One region of the Halalkalibacter sp. HAAS-P013 genome, then DNA from elsewhere that is predicted to be linked to it. Evidence: riboswitches for the same ligand, from Rfam matches in the RefSeq annotation. Region 1 holds a riboswitch; the other holds the start of a gene.
The links. A riboswitch is a leader RNA that binds a small molecule or an ion and turns the genes downstream of it on or off. The one in region 1 is predicted to bind cyclic di-AMP.
Positions count from the first base shown of each region.

Region 2: linked by a shared signal. The riboswitch ahead of AC1FXP_RS13355 (potassium channel family protein) and the one ahead of AC1FXP_RS22915 (potassium channel family protein) in region 1 are both predicted to bind cyclic di-AMP.

Region 1 is NZ_JBWQTU010000035.1:12,863-17,296, forward strand. Features, by position in the region: gene AC1FXP_RS22905 (TIGR02680 family protein) at 1-691, shown strand, start outside; gene AC1FXP_RS22910 (TIGR02679 domain-containing protein) at 706-1,992, shown strand; cyclic di-AMP (ydaO/yuaA leader) riboswitch at 2,369-2,515, shown strand; gene AC1FXP_RS22915 (potassium channel family protein) at 2,579-3,244, shown strand; gene AC1FXP_RS22920 (TrkH family potassium uptake protein) at 3,247-4,434, shown strand, end outside.
Region 2 is NZ_JBWQTU010000009.1:44,275-48,708, forward strand. Features, by position in the region: gene AC1FXP_RS13350 (TrkH family potassium uptake protein) at 1-1,154, opposite strand, end outside; gene AC1FXP_RS13355 (potassium channel family protein) at 1,203-1,907, opposite strand; cyclic di-AMP (ydaO/yuaA leader) riboswitch at 1,930-2,075, opposite strand; gene AC1FXP_RS13360 (hypothetical protein) at 2,140-2,568, opposite strand; gene AC1FXP_RS13365 (ion channel) at 2,859-3,098, opposite strand; partial or broken gene AC1FXP_RS13370 (sigma-70 family RNA polymerase sigma factor) at 3,685-4,065, opposite strand.

The DNA.
Region 1 (4,434 bases):
CCATTTAACTACTACAAAATTAGTGGAGCTCTTAGGAAGAGACTTTGGTACCTTGAAAGATATTGATATCGAAGCCTTGAGTAAGCACTTTATGAGTAAAATAGCCTTAGCGAAAGAACGATTAGACAAAAAAAACAATAAAGACGACTTAGAAAACCTGGAACAAGCCTTAAAGCAAGTACTGGATTATCGCGATTGGTACAAGTTTAAAATACTGTATACCCTAGAGGGTCAAAAGGAAAAAACATTGGATGAGAAGAACCTCAACATCCTAAGTGGTGGAGAGAAAGCGATGGCTATTTATATTCCATTATTCTCTGCTGCTTATTCTAAGTACAGTGCTTCTTCGCCGGATGCTCCTTATATCATTGCCTTAGATGAAGCATTTGCAGGGGTGGATGAAGAAAACATATCTGAAATGTTCTCTTTGATGGAGAGGTTAGGTTTTAATTATATTCTCACATCACAAGCGTTGTGGGCAGATTATCCTACCGTTTCAGGAATCAACATCTTTCGTTTAAGCTATGATAAGGTAGCGAGGTTCGTGTGTTCTGAGCCTTGGAGATGGGACGGAAAAACACTGGAAATTAATGAGGAAGTTTTAATCAGTAAAGGTGTCTTGATAGATGAAGATGACAAGTTGAGCGGAGACCCGATTCAAGATTCGTTGTTTGATTCGGTTAGAACATAGGGGGTATGGTGGTGATGGATAAAGGTTTTATAAGGGAAGTAGAAGAGTATTTTGGGAGGAAGGCGTTTTCTCGCCTTTTCTCTCTTTTTAAAAGCAAAATAGAGTCTTTGGGATATGTAAGCGGGTCTGTGAAAATAGCCCCTTCGGATGAGGAAAGGACCGCAATCGAATCGTGGATGGGGATAGCTTATGGTGGAAAAACAATTACCATTTCTTTATCAAAGTTTGAAAATAGATTGATTGGTTCAAAGTTCGAGGAAATTACATTATACGAGATAGTTGAGTTAATAACGAAAGAATCTATTATACCAAAAAAAGAAAGAGAACGTCGGGAAGAAGAAAAGAAAAATGCGTTCTTCAGGAAGTTAAGGGAAGGGTATCATCATCCTTACGCGCAAGTAGTTGTTAGAAGAATACTAGAAAAGGAAAAGGGCTCCTCTAGTTTTATTGCTTTATATAATGAGCAAGAATACGATTCAATTGAAGTGATACTAAGAGCAATATCAAATTTACCGCCGGATGGGGAATTTGAAAAGTTGCCTTTATTTGCGGAAAGAATCACAGGGAATCCCCATTTTTTTGATAAAAATAAGAAGCTTTATCAGGCGATTGAGATGGTGCTTTGCGAAAAAGAAGACCGAGATTACCGAAGCAATTTAAATGCGGAAGACGAAGCGAATTTGTTGGCAATGGTAGGCTTAGAAAAGGATGACTTGCACAGTTTTGTGACTTGTTATGGGCTTGTGGCTTTTAGGGAAGATGCAATGTTGCAACAGTGGTATTGGGCAAATCAAGAAGAATCTGTTCAAAATATTCCTTTGCGTGCTTTGCGTCATATTGATACAGTAAAGCCGGTAATAGGAAAGAAAGTATTTGTCTTAGAGAATAGCGGGGTGTACTCCAGCATTTTAGATAAAATAGATGGAGTGTATCCTATCGTCTGTACGCATGGGAATTTTAAACTCTCTGGAATGTTGCTATTAGACAAGTTAATTAAATGCGGTGCGGAGATTTACTATTCTGGTGATATCGATGTGAACGGTATAGCAATTGCAAAGTATTTAAAAAGTAAATACAAAGAAAGTGTTCGTATATGGAGAATGGGCTTGGACGAGTATCGAAAAAGTGCTTCAAAGGTACCTTTGACCAATGCGGGGCTAGAACGACTAAACTTAGATGAAAGTGATGAGTTTTATGAAGTTGTTAACGAGATGCAACATTTAAAGGTAGCAGGATACCAAGAGCCACTACTAGATTTGTTTGTATTTGATATTACGGAAGGAATTAATGAAAAGGTATAAAAATCAAAATATCCGAAACTTTTAAGGTGTTATCCAACTGGGGTAGCATTTTTTTCTAGCATGTAAAAGATATAAGGGTTTTTTTTCCCTTTTTCATGTTTTATTATGTGTTGGAATATGTTACAAGGATTTTCCAAAAAAGTGGAGACGGTAATCGTATGAAAAATCATCAAGATAACATCCCATTATCTTTATAAAATTTAGTATTTGGGACGAATCAAAAAATTTTATTAAAAAAGGAGATACAAATGGAAACTGAAATTGAATCACCCTTAATCTATCTATTAGAAAAAAATTGATACGTCACTCAGAAAGAATATATTGACAAGAATATAAAAGAGGAGTAAATTCTCTTTTATAAATAAATACAATTTCAACCTTTTATTCGCTTAATCTTTTTTAGAGCGGGGGAACCATTTTTGGTGGTTAAAAACCACCTTTGGGGTGAATCTTACTAAGTAAGAGGGGATACTCTCAGTCCCTAATCCGACAGCTAACCTCGTCAGCGTTATTCTTGGAGAGAAGGGTCTTTTTTAGACCATTATTTGTGATGGTCTTTTTTTATTTGGGAAAAGGAGTGGAAACAATGGCAGAAAAAAAGAAGCAATTTGCAGTTATAGGCTTAGGGCGCTTTGGGGGAAGTGTTTGCAAAGAGTTATATAGAATGGGGCATCAAGTGTTAGCCATTGATAACAATGATACTAAGGTTAACGAATTTGCATCCCATTCTACTCATGCGGTGATAGCCAATGCAACAGATGAAAAATCATTACAATCTCTTGGCATTCGCAATTTTGAGTATGTGATTGTAGCCATTGGTGATGACATTCAATCGAGTATACTGACTACCCTCGTATTAAAAGAAATGGAAGTTGAAAATGTCTGGGTGAAAGCACAAAACGTTTACCACCACAAGGTTCTTGATAAAATTGGAGCAGACCGGATTATTCATCCTGAACAAGATATGGGCATTCGTATCGCACAACATATAGTTTCTGAAAAAATTGTCGATTATATCGAATTATCAGATGAATATAGTATTGTGGAGCTGCTTGCAACAAGAAAAATACATAATTCAACACTTATCGATTTAGATGTTCGTGCTAAGTTTGGATGTACAATTTTGGCAATTAAACGTGGTGAGGATATTAATGTATCTCCAATGCCAGATGATACGATTTATGAAAAAGATATACTTATTGTCATTGGACACAAAGCCGACTTAAAACGGTTTGAAGAAGAAGGGATGTAACGATGTTAGATAGAAGAGGTTTTTTACATCGAAACATTCAAATGTCACCTCCGCAGATATTGGCATTAAGTTTTTTTATAGCAATTGTAATTGGTACTTTATTATTAAAGTTGCCTATTGCAACAGCAGAACCAATTAGATGGTTAGATGCTTTATTTACTGCTACTTCAGCAACAACAGTAACTGGTCTTGTTGTACTAGATACGGGGCTGGATTTTACGGTTTTCGGACAAGTTGTTATTATGATTCTTATCCAAATTGGTGGATTAGGGTTGATGACTTTTGCTGTATTAATTGTTGTTGTCTTAGGGAAAAAAATTGGCTTAAAAGAGCGAATGTTGGTACAAGAAGCATTTAATCAAACATCTATAGGTGGTGTCATTCGCCTTGTTAAAATATTATTTATTTTTGCTATCTCAATGGAATTTATAGCAGTAATCTTGTTATCTATGCGTTGGGTCCCAGAGTATGGTTGGGCATTTGGAATATATACAAGTGTTTTCCATACGATTTCTGCATTCAATAATGCTGGATTTTCGTTGTGGTCTGATAGTTTGATGGGTTATGTTGGAGACCCCGTTGTTAATATTCTAATTACTTTTTTATTTATCACAGGTGGTATTGGATTTACTGTTTTATCTGATTTATGGCATACAAAAGTATTTCATCGTTTATCGTTACATACTAAATTAATGCTTACAGGGACTCTAGTTATAAATGTTGTTGCAATGTTATTGATATTTACGCTTGAATACACAAATCCTGCTACGCTCGGCACTCTAGAAATGGGAGAAAAACTATGGGCATCCTATTTTCAAGCTGTTACACCGAGAACAGCTGGCTTTAATTCGTTGGACATTGGTAGTATGAATCCAGGCTCGATAGTTTTTATCTTGCTTTTAATGTTTATTGGAGCAGGGAGTGCTTCAACAGGTAGTGGGATTAAACTTACAACTTTTATTGTAATTGTGATGGCGGTTGTAACGTTTTTAAGAGGAAGAAACGAAACGGTAGTGTTTGAGCGAACAATTAAAAACCAGATGATAATTCGTTCGTTAGCAATTGTTGTTATTAGTTTATTTGCAGTGTTTTTAACCATTTTAGCGCTAACGATTACGGAAGATGCACCGTTTATCATGATTGTATTTGAAGCCTTCTCTGCATTTGGGACAGTTGGATTATCAATGGGG
Region 2 (4,434 bases), on a different contig from region 1:
ATAATTGCGGTTAAAGGAAATGGCTCAATATAGGCAAGAAATATGACAGCTGACGCAGTAAGCATAATCGCTACACTAATAACTATAAAGGACTTTAACATATCCTCTTGATCAATTTCTCTTCCAAATAGTTTAATAGAACTTTTTCCGCGAGCAAAGGTATAAATAGTCAAAATGACGATAGCGAAAGTAGTGGTTCGAATTCCCCCTCCTACACTACTCGGCGATGCCCCAATAAACATTAGGGCGCTCAAAAATAACTGTGTAGGAATATAAAATTCTGCTATGTCCATTGTTGCTAATCCACCATTTCTAGTAGTTACAGATTGAAATAGAGCATAAAAAAACGTCTCATGCCATGATTTATCAAGGAAGAAATGATTCCTTTCTAATAAAAGGATTCCAAGAAACCCAACCAGAATCAGTAACCCAAACGTTGTTGTTGTTAACTTTGTATAAAGCGAAAAGCGCTTAGTAAATGGTCTTTCTTTTGCCGTCAGGAATTCTTTTAATTCAATTAGAACAGGGAAGCCAATGGCACCTAGCACTAATAAAATTATATTTACAAATTGTACAAAATAATCATGGGCAAAGGGCTCTAAGGAGCTTCCTGTAATGTCAAAGCCAGCATTGGTTGTTGCACTTACGGATGCAAAGAAACCTTGAATAAATGCTTCTTGCCAAGTAGGGAAATATTGTAGAAAGTGGATACTAAGAATGAGTGCCCCGATAGCCTCAATCGCTAGAATCATGAACAAAATCTGTTTCATGACCATAACCAATCCTGCCATTTCTCCGCGGTTTTGATCGGTCATGATCAATTGTCTTTCTCGTAATCCAATCTTTCGACGAAAGAGCATCCAGACAAATGTTCCTAATGTCATAATTCCAATTCCACCAAATTGTAGTACAAAAGCTAGAATAAAGGTACCTGGCACACTAAAGGTTTCTGCGGTCGAAACAACCGTTAGTCCTGTTACACTTACTGCACTCACAGCAGTGAAGAGAGCTTCTATAAACCCCCATTGCGTTCCAGAATTTCGTGCAATTGGTAAGCTAAATAAAGCCATTGCAACAATTACAGCAACAACGTAATACAAAACAATAATCTGAACAGCTGAAAGATGACTTAAATGCTCTTTTATTTTAGCCATATATAAAACCTTCTTTGGTATATTATTTACTTCATGTTTTTTCCTTATCTACAATCCTTCATCTTCAAAACGTTTTAAGTCATTCTTATGTCCAATGACAATGAGAAGGTCCTTTTCAATAATGACCTCATCTGGCAGTGGTGAAACATTTACATCCTCACCACGTTTAATAGCGAGAATGGTACACCCATACTTAGCTCGTATATTCAAATCAATAAGCGATTTATTATGAATTTTACTTGTTGCTAATAATTCAACGATGCTATACTCATTTGATAATTCAATATAGTCTACAATTTTCTCTGAGGTTAGATGTTGGGCAATCCGAATGCCCATATCGTGTTCTGGGTGGATAATTCGGTCAGCACCTATCTTTTCTAGAACTTTATGGTGATAAACATTTTGCGCTTTTACCCATACATTCGGTAGATTCAATTCTTTTAACACAAGTGTTGTTAGTATACTGGTTTGTATATCATCACCGATCGCTACAACTACATATTCAAAGTTTCTGATCCCTAAGGAAAGTAAAGCTTTTTCATCTGCAGAATTTGCTATAACAGCGTGTGTTGCATATTGGGAAAATTCAGTAACCTTTGCTTCATTGATGTCAATCGCTAACACTTGATGGCCCATCCTAAATAATTCTTTACAAATGCTACCACCAAAACGTCCTAACCCAATAACAGCGAATTGTTTCTTTTTATCTGCCAATCCAAACTTCTCCTTTTTTCTCCAAATAAAAAAGACCATCACAAAGAATGGTCCCAAAAGAACCTTCTCTTTTATAACGCTTACGAGGTTAGCTGTCGGATTAGGGACTAAGAGTATCCCCTCTTACTAAGTAAGATTCACCCCAAGATGGAAATGATCCATCCAAAAATGGTTCCCCCGCTCAAAATGATTAAGCGAATAAAGGTTTTATATAAATTTTAACTATTAGTGAATTTACTCCTCTTTATGGAACATGTCAATACATATTTTTTTAACGAACTTCCATGATTTTTACATAGGCTTCCTTACTACAAATGACATAAAGTTCTGCCTCAGTAGGAATTCGCTCTTCCAATTTAGCGAGGATGTTAAAGTCATTTCTATCAGAGATTAAATTTGCTCCAAGCTTTTTTAAATCATCAAAAGCATCATTATACGTCTTCCACATTTGCTTTTTCTTTATTTTTCGTATGTCAACGCCACTTCTTCTACTTAGAAGTTCCATAATCAGTTTACTTGATCCTTTATCAACAGCAGCTTTAGCCATAAGGTCAGATAATGCTTCATCTGCAATAATAAATTCATCAACATTTGCATGCTCGAAATTTGAGATGTATTTTTCTTTGAGAATCTCTACAATAGTATAAATTTCTTTATTCATTTCTATAGCATAACTCTCAATAGATGAGACGATTAACAATGATTGTCCATCTGCTGTGACAGGGTTATACTCCCTATCTCTCGTGAAAATTAAAACAGCTTTTGCTTCAAGGATATTAGCCTTTTCTAACGAATCAATAACTAGAATTTTGGCATAATCATCTATTTACATTATCTCATTCATTGTATGCTTTGCCTTATTCGTCCAGCCGATGATGATATAATGATTCTTACCTTTATATCTCAATTTCCCTTCCTCCTTTAACTTGCGGTATATACCGAAACCTTCAACAATTTTTCCAATGACAATCCCAATTAAACCGATCCCGACTAAATATAAAAAAGTCCAAAAATACGCCCGATTGTGGTTTCTGGCACAAAGTCTCCATACCCTGTTGTTGTGACGGTTGTCATAACATACCAAAACCCAATAAAAGGGGTAACAAAAATCTCTGGTTCTAACCAATGCATGAAGAAGGCGCTAATTATTAAGAAGAGGACTGTTGTTAACAGAAGGGTTAACTTTTTTATTCTGACCGTCATTTTCATGATTTCAAATATAAACAGCATTTAATAACCTCCTTTAGCAATTACAATTTTTTTATATTTCCCTGTCTAATCTAATAATATAAAGATAACAACTTTAAGACAGGGAAGAATTAAATTCATCCCTTATAGGTGTTGGAATAGGAAAAGGTTTGAGAGATTTTACTCTAAATAATAATTTGTGAAATGTTACAATTAAAGTAGCGGAGGTGTTAGTGAAATAAAAAGGGAACCCACGACTAACGAGAGTTCCCTGAATTTTTGTTATAAAATCAAAAATATTATTTAACATAGCTTACTTTTAATTACAACATCTAACATCTTTAAAAGATTGAGTTTATTTTGGAAAACTCAATGATTAAAGATGAAATTTATTTTTGATAATACAATAAAAGTATCCAACAACTGGATGCTTTTATTGGCATCTCCATATCCTCTTCACGAAAGAATGTGTGATTTCCGATAACTTCAACCTTACTCGTTTATAAATAAGATTAGCCCGATATTTATTCCTTGGTTAAAATGGTTCTTTTACTTTAAACCCTATTCATACAAATTAAAAGAAGGACGACCTGATTCTCGCGATCACCCTTCTTATTAATAATTCTAGTTAACCCTTCCCTTGACTCTGCTTATAAAACTCATGAAACAGTTTCATTAACGCTCTTTTTTCAATTCTAGATACATAACTACGTGATATACCAAGCTCTTTCGCGATCTCACGCTGGGTGCGTTCTTCCTCCAAGTTTAAGCCGAAGCGCCCCACAATGACTTCTTTTTCACGCTCATCTAAGACATGGATAAACTTATAAATCTGCGTCTTCTCCATATTCGTTTGGATGACATCAACGATATCTTCGCCTTCCTCTTGAAGAACATCAATCAACGTGATTTCATTTCCTTCTTTATCGGTCCCAATCGGATCGTGCAGGGAAACATCCTTCTTAACCTTCTTTAAGGCTCGTAAGTGCATAAGAATTTCTATTCTAATGTCAGAAGAGGAGCGTCTTTTTAAAAGCCTCATTCAGCTACATTATGGGGTTTTGGGAAGAAATTTATAACCAAAAACAGGTATGGGTTTTAACTGTTTTTAAACAATAGAAGAGAACATGATTTACGGACAAATATAGTAGTTCTAATTTAAGCATAGTTAACTTTAAACTTAACATTAGAAAAGCATTGGATTTAATCCAATGCTTTTTGTGAATCCATTTTAATCTCAAGCTCCCGTTACTTTAATTAGTTCACATAGTTAAATAAATTTTATTTTAGGCCCAGTATGGTTGTACTACCATGAAAATAACTTCTAGCCGTAGAATCAGTATAGACAAAGTATACTTATTTTAATTCTCGGTGGTGT